3 regions of the Microbacterium sp. KKR3/1 genome follow, and region 1 is predicted to be linked to each of the others. Evidence: predicted binding sites of a transcription regulator. Region 1 holds the regulator's gene; each other region holds the start of a gene.
What was found. The regulator LexA, encoded in region 1, represses DNA repair genes until DNA is damaged. The targets are predictions, from matches to a motif close to TCGAACANNTGTTCGA.
Positions count from the first base shown of each region.

Region 1 (3,274 bases):
GCGGCGTGCCCGCCCCGGCTGCAGGGCTCGAGGGCAAGACCCTCGTCGGCGGGGTGGTCGACGGGCACAACATCTGGCGCGGCGACCTCGCGCACGCGTTCGACCGGCTCGAGGCTCTCCGTGCGCTCGGCGCGGCCGTGTCCGCGTCGACGTCGACGTCGCTGCTGCATGTGCCCCACGATGTGACCGACGAGTCCCGGCTCGACGAGCGTCTGGTCTCGTGGTTGGCGTTCGCCGACCAGAAGGTCGAGCAGGTCGGTGTGCTCGCACGGGGACTCAGCGTCGGCCGCGCGTCGATCGCCGCCGAGCTCGACGCGTCGTCCGCGGCCCTGGCTGATCGTCTCGCCGCACCGGGCGTTCGTGACGGTGCCGTCCGCGATCGCGCGCTCAGCACGGCCGACTTCTCCCGCGTCGGGTACGAGGAGCGTGAGACCGCGCAGGAGGCGCTCGGCCTGCCCGTGCTGCCGTTGACGACGATCGGCTCCTTCCCGCAGACCGGCGACATCCGGCGTGCGCGCGCCCGGTTCACGCGTGGCGAGATCCCCGCCGAGGACTACGACGACTTCCTGCGTCGCGAAGTGGCCAGCGTCGTCTCTCTGCAGGAGGACCTCGGGCTCGATGTGCTGGTCCACGGTGAGCCCGAGCGCAACGACATGGTGCAGTACTTCGCCGAGAACCTCGATGGCTTCGCCGTGACCGAGCACGGCTGGGTCCAGTCGTACGGATCCCGGGCCACACGTCCGTCGATCCTCTGGGGCGACGTCTCGCGACCGGCTCCGATCACCGTGGGATGGTCCGCCTACGCGCAGTCGTTGACGAGCAAGCACCTGAAGGGCATGCTCACGGGTCCCGTGACGATCCTCGCCTGGTCGTTCGTACGCGACGACCAGCCGCTCGGTGAGACCGCGAACCAGGTCGCGCTGGCGCTGCGCGATGAGATCGCGGACCTGGAGGCTGCCGGCATCGCGATCATCCAGGTCGACGAGCCCGCGCTGCGTGAACTCCTGCCGCTGAAGAAGGCGGACCAGCCCGCGTACCTCCGCTGGTCCGTCGACTCGTTCCGACTCGCGACCGGTGGTGCCGCTGCGGGTACCCAGGTGCACACGCACCTCTGTTACTCCGAGTTCGGTGTCGTGATCGATGCGATCCGGGCGCTCGATGCCGACGTGACCTCGATCGAGGCGGCGCGCAGTCGCATGGAGGTCGTCGCCGACATCGCCGAGGTCGGGTTCGACCACGGCATCGGTCCGGGCGTCTACGACATCCATTCGCCGCGCGTGCCCACGGTCGAGGAGGTCGAGTCGCTGCTGCGTCGCGCGGTGGAGGAGATCCCGACACGTCAGCTCTGGGTGAACCCGGACTGCGGCCTGAAGACCCGCGGCTACGACGAGACGACCGCCTCGCTGCGCAACATCGTCGAGGCGACGCGCCGGGTGCGTGAGGACGTGAGCGTCCGGGCGTAGCCACCCCGCGACGACACCCTCGCGCAGGGTCGACACCCCCGCAGCGGGTCGACACCCCCGCAGCGGGTCGACACCCCCGCCCAGCGTCGAGGCCCCCTCTCAGAAACGTATCTGGGCGGGGGCCTCGACGGTCAGCGGGGGCCTCGACGGTCAGAGGAGCACGTCAGACCGCTCGGAGCACGGCCACGACCTTGCCGAGCACGACGGCCTCATCACCGAGGATCGGTTCGAAAGACGAGTTGCGGGGCAGCAGCCAGGTGTGCCCGTCGCGACGGCGCAGGACCTTGACGGTGGCCTCCCCGTCGAGCATCGCGGCCACGATCTCCCCGTTCTCCGCATTGTTCTGGGAGCGGACGACCACCCAGTCGCCATCGCAGATCGCGGCGTCGATCATCGACTCACCGGAGACCTTGAGCATGAACAGGTCGCCCTTGCCGACCAGCTGGCGTGGCAGGGGGAAGATCTCCTCCACCTGCTGGTCCGCCGTGATCGGCACACCCGCGGCGATGCGCCCGACCAGGGGTACGAGCGCGGCATCGCCGACGGGGGTCGCGACATCGGCAGGGTTCTCGCCGCTCGCACCGGGCAGATCGATCAGGACCTCCATCGCGCGCGTCTTCCCGGGGTCGCGGCGCAGGTAGCCGCTGAGCTCGAGCTGTCCGAGCTGGTGCGTCACGCTCGAGAGTGACTTGAGGCCGACGGCGTCACCGATCTCCCGCATGCTCGGCGGGTACCCGTGGTGGGCGATCGAATTCTGGATGACCTCGAGGATCGCCATCTGCTTCGGGCTCAGGCTCTTGCGACGGCGGGTCCGCGGTGCCTCCGACTCGGGGGCTGAGTACTCGCTCATGGTGCTCCTTAAGTGCGTGATCCGACGTCGCTCTTCGAATGTCGGAGGCCCGTGGTGTGGTGTTCTCATCGAAACCGTATCCGAGAAACAGTCCGATCTGGAAGATCTGTTCGAGCGTGTCGGGCGAATCGCGTTTCCGGTTTCGAAGAACACTTGACAGATGTTCGAACTCGAAGATATCTTCGGAACGTAGCTTCGCATTCACGGCTCCCGGCCGAGACGGGAATGCGAACGCTACGCCAACTTCCTCCGGGCCCATCGCCCCGAGACAGGCTAAGGAGCACGACATGAGCAGCATCAGCGTCAGCACCGCAACGATCCTCCCGGCACCCGCACGCCCCCACACGCGACTGCGGCTGACGGCACGGGGTCGCGGTGTGCTGCTGGCTCTCGCCTCGGTGCCGCTGGCCATCGGAATCGCTTTCGCGGCACTCAGCGGTGGCAGCGCCATCGCCTCCGGTGTCGATGCTCCCGCCGCGAGTGTCGAGACGTTGACGGTCCTGCCCGGGGACACCCTGTGGTCGATTGCCACCTCGGTCGCGCCGAATGCCGACCCGCGCGTCGTCATCGGAGAGATCAGCCGGATGAACGTGCTCCGTGGTGGCGAGCTCCAGATCGGTCAGGAGCTCGCGATCCCGGCGCAGTACGTGGACTGAGCCCTCACCGCGATGTGCGTCATCCGCCCGACCGGCGGCCTAGCATGGGAAGGGTGACGCTCTCCCTCCACGATCTGCCGCTCCGTGACGACCTTCGCGGGCTGAAGCCGTACGGTGCCCCGCAGGCCCCTCTCCCGGTCGCTCTCAACGTCAACGAGAACACTCATCCGATCCCGGAGGCGGTCGCGAGTGACATCCTCGACGACATCGCGGTGGCGATCCGCGATGTGAACCGGTATCCGGACCGGGAGTTCACGACGCTTCGCGAGGCGTTCGCGGATTACCTCGGTCATGGGCTCACCGCC
Region 1 is NZ_JAJSDW010000003.1:35,435-38,708, reverse strand. Features, by position in the region: gene metE (5-methyltetrahydropteroyltriglutamate--homocysteine S-methyltransferase) at 1-1,463, shown strand, start outside; gene lexA (transcriptional repressor LexA) at 1,627-2,313, opposite strand; gene LVJ59_RS15045 (LysM peptidoglycan-binding domain-containing protein) at 2,601-2,969, shown strand; gene LVJ59_RS15040 (histidinol-phosphate transaminase) at 3,014-3,274, shown strand, end outside.

Region 2 (3,274 bases), on a different contig from region 1:
TCGTCGGGTAACTCATCGAGCGCGACATCGATAACCTCGCGCGGGATGCCCCGCTGGGCCAGCGCCCGGGAGAGTGCGACTCGCCCCTGCCCTTTCCGCTCCACTCCCGACGTCACCAGAACCTCGGCGAGAGCGGCATCGTCGAGGTAGCCTCGGCGTCCGAAGTCTTCGATCACCTCGTCGATCGTGGCGCTGTCGAGCTCGTGTCCCCGCAACATCTGACGCGCTTCGGAAACCGACAGTGAGCGGGCTCGCAGCTTCCGTACGAGCGACTCCTCGGCCGCGGTACGGGCCTCGTCCGGATCAACCTCGTCGCCACCCGACGCCTCGTTGGATGTGTCGAGCGCATGGAGACGGGGCCCTGAGCTCGCCTCGCCTGCTCGCCCGGCTCCCGGCCTCGCAGATGCTCGTCGGGCGGGATGGCGGTCACTGGGCGTGCCCGCATCGGACGTCGTCCCGAGCGCGGATCCGCGAGACGGAGTGTCCCACGTCGATCGCCACGCTCCGGCGTCGTTCGTGTGGCCGGGCTCGGCTTCCGAGGCGACGTCGCTTCCTACCGCAGCGCTCCGGCCGGGGTCGCCCTGAGGGCGAGCACCGCCGAAGAGAGGAATGATGGGGGCGATCCGCTCGGAATCGCCCCCACGTGTGTCATTCATCAGGCCGGACGACGCTCGGCGAGCTCGTCAGCGGCGTCAGGAGCGACGAGTTGCGCACCGATACCGAGCTTCTGCTTGATCTGCGTCTCGATCGCGAGAGCGATATCGGGGTTGTTCAGCAGGAACGTACGGGCGTTCTCCTTGCCCTGCCCGAGCTGGTCGCCGTCGTAGGTGTACCACGAGCCCGACTTCTTGACGATGGCATGCTCGACGCCGAAATCGATCAGGCTGCCTTCGCGTGAGATGCCGACGCCGTAGAGGATGTCGAACTCCGCCTGCTTGAAAGGCGGAGCCATCTTGTTCTTCACGACCTTGACCCTGGTGCGGTTACCGACAGCATCGGTCCCGTCTTTCAGCGTCTCGATACGACGGATGTCCATCCGGACGGACGCGTAGAACTTCAATGCCTTACCACCGGCCGTGGTCTCGGGCGAGCCGAAGAAGACACCGATCTTCTCGCGGAGCTGGTTGATGAAGATCATCGTGGTGTTCGTCTGGTTCAGGCCACCGGTCAGCTTGCGAAGCGCCTGCGACATGAGTCGAGCCTGCAGACCCACATGCGAATCACCCATCTCTCCCTCGATCTCGGCGCGCGGCACGAGCGCGGCGACGGAGTCGATGACGATCAGGTCGATCGCCCCGGATCGAACGAGCATGTCGGCGATCTCGAGCGCCTGCTCACCGGTGTCGGGCTGCGACACCAGGAGCGCGTCGATGTCGACACCGAGCTTTGCTGCGTAGTCGGGGTCGAGAGCGTGCTCCGCGTCGATGAAGGCCGCGATACCGCCGGCGCGCTGTGCGTTCGCGATCGCATGCAGCGTCAGCGTGGTCTTACCCGAGGACTCCGGTCCGTAGATCTCGACGATTCGACCACGCGGGAGTCCGCCGACGCCGAGGGCGACGTCGAGCGCGATGGAGCCGGTCGGGATGACCGCAACGGGGGCGCGCTCATCACTGCCCAGCCGCATGACCGAGCCCTTTCCGAACTGACGGTCGATCTGGGCGAGGGCGGTCTCGAGGGACTTCTCGCGGTCTGCGGGTGATGGCATGATGTGCTCCTTCTGCGCGCGGTGCCGCCTGTAGGCTGTCGCGGCCCTCCCGGTTGGGAGTGACTCTCCGACAAGGCGTATGGCTCTTCGGCTTGTTCTCCACCGTACGAGGGGCCACCGACATCGTCTCGGCAAACTCACGTTCGGTGGACAATCACAGCTCTGAACCACCTGTGCAGAAGACTACGCTCTCTTCGAACGAATATTCGACGACACGCCGCCGATCGCACACCGTGTGCCGTAACCCGCGGACATCGCCGACGGAGTCAGTGCCCGCGCGGCTCCAGACGGCCGACACCGTGACGCCGGTTCTCCGGGACGTCCATCTCCACGCACAGCGCGAGCCAGATCTCACGGGGCGGTGTCCCGTCGGCCAACGCCTCGAGCGCCGTGCGACCACGAAGAGCCGAGAGTCCGAGATCGTTCACCAATGACGATGCTCGTGCCTGGAACTCGGTGTCGACCGCGCGCAGAAACTCGCTACGACGCATCGTTCACTCCGGCACCCTGCTCAGTGCAACGAGAGCTGAGGCTCGACCGACGCCACGAGGTCGTCCGGAACGACGTCCGGGAAGACCTGGATGCCCTCGAGAACCGAGATGCGGTCTCCGACCTCGCGCATGATCGTCGAGATGGGCACATCGAGAGCATCGGCGACGGATGCGAGGATCTCGCTCGACGCTTCCTTCTGCCCACGCTCGACCTCACTGAGGTAGCCGAGCGCAACCGACGCCTTGCTTGCAACCTGCCGGAGCGTGCGCCCCTTCTGCAGGCGGAAGTCCCTCAGCACATCGCCGATTTCCTGTCGCACAAGAATCATCGGAACCTCCTCCCCGTGTGGTCGTTCGGGGTCTCCCCCGATAGGACAGCCAGTCTAGTACGCCTGGCCTGCACGAAATCTACCCCTGCACTCTGTGGTTTGAATGTGAGCACATCATTGATAACCAGACCGGGGCGGACACTATTCCGCGACCAGGTCGAGCAATGCTTCGAGCGCCGCAGCCACCGTCTGCGCCCGGATCGAATCCCGGTCGCCGCGGAAGCGGAATTCTCTCGCCTGCGCCCCGTTCGGCGTCACGATACCGATGTGCACGGTACCGACGGGCTGCCCGTCCGGCGAATCCGGTCCCGCGATCCCAGTGGTGGACACCCCGACATCCGCAGGCCGATCGTCTACGCTCACCACTCGCCGCACACCCCCGGCCATCTCCAGCGCGACCTGGGGGTGCACCGGACCGCGCATGGCGAGAAGCTCGGCGTCGACGCCGAGCACCGTCGCCTTGACGGAGGTCGCATAGGCCACGACACCGCCGAGGAGAACGGCGGAGGCTCCGGGGATGGAGACGATTTCTGCGCACAGCGCCCCGCCGGTGAGGGACTCCGCCACTCCCAGTGTCCACCCGCGTTCGTCGAGCGCCGACAGAACGGCGGCGGCGCTCGTCTCGCTCATGCCCTCTTCTGCCGCGATCCGCGCACCTGCGCCACGATGTAGTCGATCCCACTCGCCACGGTCAGCAGCAAGACGATGATCATCAGGATGAACGTCACCAGTGTCCATGCTTCGAGACC
Region 2 is NZ_JAJSDW010000001.1:697,796-701,069, forward strand. Features, by position in the region: gene LVJ59_RS03415 (regulatory protein RecX) at 1-218, opposite strand, end outside; gene recA (recombinase RecA) at 656-1,705, opposite strand; gene LVJ59_RS03425 (DUF3046 domain-containing protein) at 1,972-2,196, opposite strand; gene LVJ59_RS03430 (helix-turn-helix domain-containing protein) at 2,217-2,525, opposite strand; gene LVJ59_RS03435 (CinA family protein) at 2,667-3,155, opposite strand; gene pgsA (CDP-diacylglycerol--glycerol-3-phosphate 3-phosphatidyltransferase) at 3,152-3,274, opposite strand, start outside.
Region 2: a site for LexA is predicted at 1,900-1,915, ahead of recA (recombinase RecA). Genes of this name have one in related genera too.

Region 3 (3,274 bases), 120 kb from region 1:
GTGAGCTCGTCGAGGCGCTGGGTGAGAGTCTGCACCTTCACGGTCTTGCCGCGCTTGACCCGACCCGTGGTCGGTTCGACCGTGCCGGAGATGAGCCCGAGGAGCGTCGACTTGCCGGCGCCGTTGACGCCGAGGATGCCCGTGCGCTCCCCCGGTGCGATGCGCCACTCGACGTCGCGCAGCACGACCTTCTCGCCGCCGTCCGCCGTCGGGTAGGTCACCCCGACGTCGAGCAGATCGACCACGTCCTTTCCCAGCCGCGAGACCGCGAGGGACTGCAGCGACACCTTGTCGCGGATCTCCGGCACGTCGGCGATCAGCTCGTTGGCCGCGTCGATGCGGAACTTCGGCTTGGCCGTGCGGGCGGGAGCGCCGCGACGGAGCCACGCGAGCTCCTTCTTGGCGAGGTTCTGGCGCTTCGCCTCGGTCGCCGCCGCCATGCGGTCGCGTTCGACGCGCTGCAGGATGTACGCCGCGTAGCCGCCCTCGAAAGGCTCGACGATCCGGTCGTGCACTTCCCATGTCTCGGTACTGATCTCGTCGAGGAACCACCGGTCGTGGGTCACGACCATGAGGGCCCCGGCGTTCGGCGACCAGCGCTTCTTGAGATGCCCCGCGAGCCAGGTGATGGCCTCGACGTCGAGGTGGTTGGTCGGCTCATCCAGCGCGATGACGTCCCAGTCTCCGGTGAGGAGCTTGGCGAGCGAGACCCGGCGCCGCTGACCGCCGCTGAGGGAGCCGATCTCCGCGTCCCAGGGCAGGTCGGTGAGCAGTCCTTCGATGACGTCGCGGATCCGCGCGTCGCCGGCCCACTCGTACTCCGGGGTGTCCCCGACCACAGCGGCGCTGATGGTCAGGTCGTCGGGGAGGGTGTCCGCCTGATCGAGCACACCGATACGCGTGCCGCCGCGCACCGTGACGCGGCCCGAGTTCGGTTCCTTGATCCCCGCGAGCATGCCGAGAAGACTCGACTTGCCGTCGCCGTTGCGGCCCACGATTCCGATGCGATCACCCTCTTCGATGCCGAGGGTCACGGAGTCGAAGACGACCCTGGTCGGGTATTCGAGATGCAGGGCTTCAGCCCCGAGAAGATGTGCCATGTTCCTTCCAGGGTAGTCGCGCGCGGTCGGCGTGTTCTCCGACCTGCTCCCCGCGATCTAAGATCGACGGGTGCCGAAGAGTCGCCGGGTGTTCTCCCTTCTGCTCGAGGATCGCAAGGCGAAGCTGGTGCAGTCGAGAAGGCGGCCCGGTCGCTACGAACTCAGCGTCGACGGAATCCCGCAGTCCGTCGTCTCGATGACCGACCCCACCGATCTCGAATACGACTACACGCAGCACATCGCCAGAGTGATGGATGCTGCCGCTGAGCCCAGTGCGCCGCTGTTCACCGTGCACCTGGGAGCCGGCGCCCTCACGCTGGCACGCTACGTCGAAGCCACGCGCGCCGGATCGCCGCAGCTCGTGGTCGAGTTCGAGCCCACCCTCTACGAGGCGGTGATCGCCGCGCTGCCGCTGTCTCCGGGCACCGATCTGCGCGTCATCTTCGGTGATGCGCGCGCAGTCGCGGACGCGGAGCTCGCCGGCGAGTGGATGGGTGCGCGGTTCACGGTCGTCGATCTCTGGGATGCCGCCGTCATCCGGCATCGCGTGGCCAGCCAGGAGTTCTACCGCCGTGTCGCCGCGCGCTCCGCAGCGGGGGGAGTCGTGGCGGTAAACCTGCTCGACGGACATCCCTTCGAGTACTCACGGCGACAGGCAGCCACCCTGCGCACGGTGTTCGACCATGTCGCCGTCGTCCTCGACGCAGAACCGAACGATGACGAAGGCCCGCTCGGCAACGTCGTCGTCTTCGCGAGCGATGAGCCGCTCGCCGTCGCGACGAACCCCGATCTCCTCGGCGTGCCGCACCCGCATACCCTCCACGGCGGCGCGCTGACCTCGTGGATCGCCGGCGCGCGCATCATGACCGATGCGGACGGCACCGACTCCCCCGACCCCGATGACCCGATCTGGGACTAGCACCGCCCGTTGATCGCGTTCGTCACCGTTTCGTGACCCCGGAGACGTGAATCTCGATCGAATCTATCTTCGAATGTCGGTGGTCGGTGATGGACTGAAGTCATGACCGCACTGCTCGACGCGACCGATTCCCAGATGGCGATGCTCGCCGATCTGGTCGCGTCGCTCGAGGCCGCGGAGAGCACTCTGAGCAGCATGCAGGCGGCCCGCGACGGCATGCTCGCGATGGCCGGACGCCTGGCCGTCGACATCGCCCGCGGCGCCGCCCACCCCGATCACGGCGACATGGCGATCCGCACGGTCGCTGCCGAGATCGGCGCTGCGCAGCACCTGAGCGACCGCACGATCGAGCGCAAGATGGCCGAGGCCACGTGGCTCGTCGAGCGATTCCCGGCGGTATGGGAGGCGCAGGGCGAAGGGCGCATCAGTGCCGCGCACTCCCGGGTCATCGTCGAGGCGGGCGCGCATCTCGACGAGGCTGCGGATCGCGCCGCCTACGCCGCGGAGGCCATGGAGGTCGCCGTGACGGAATCCCCGAATCGGCTTCGGCGGATCGTGCGGCGTCTTGCCGAGCGGTTCCAGGAGCGCACTCTCACCGAGCGGCATCGCGATGCCCGCGAGCTGCGCCGCGTGTGGGTGAAGGACCTCGACGACGGGATGGCCGAGCTGGGGGCGCGCGGACCCGCGGTCCTCCTGCACGGCATGCTCGACCGGCTGTCGCAGATGGCGCATGCGGTGAAAGAGGAGAATGCACGAGCGGCACAGGATGCTTCAGCCGCCGGACTCCCCGCCGACAACCGCACGGTCGATCAGTTGCGCGCCGATCTGCTCGCCGACCTCGTTCTCACAGGATCCCCCGCGGGCCATGACACGGCGGACAGCCTGCTGGGCGAGGTCCGCGCCCGCGTCGAGGTCACGGTGCCGGTGCTCACTCTGATGGACGATGACGCTCCGACGACCTCATCACCGGCCGAGCTCGACGGAACGATCCCCATCGACGTCACGACCGCTCGCACGCTGGCAGGTTCCGCGACCGGCTGGGACCGCGTGCTGACGCATCCGATCTCCGGCGAACTTCTCGCTGTCGACCGCTACCGCCCGAGCGAACATCTCCGGCGACATCTCCGCGCGCGGGACCAGAGGTGCCGGTTTCCCGGATGCGGGATCACGGCGCGCAAGTGCGACCTCGACCACAATCATGCGGCCTCGACCGGAGGGGCGACGGCCGACGGAAACCTCGCCGCCTTCTGCCGAC
Region 3 is NZ_JAJSDW010000003.1:151,606-154,879, forward strand. Features, by position in the region: gene LVJ59_RS15600 (ABC-F family ATP-binding cassette domain-containing protein) at 1-1,100, opposite strand, end outside; gene LVJ59_RS15605 (spermidine synthase) at 1,171-2,019, shown strand; gene LVJ59_RS15610 (HNH endonuclease signature motif containing protein) at 2,122-3,274, shown strand, end outside.
Region 3: a site for LexA is predicted at 2,077-2,092, ahead of LVJ59_RS15610 (HNH endonuclease signature motif containing protein). Genes of this name have one in related genera too.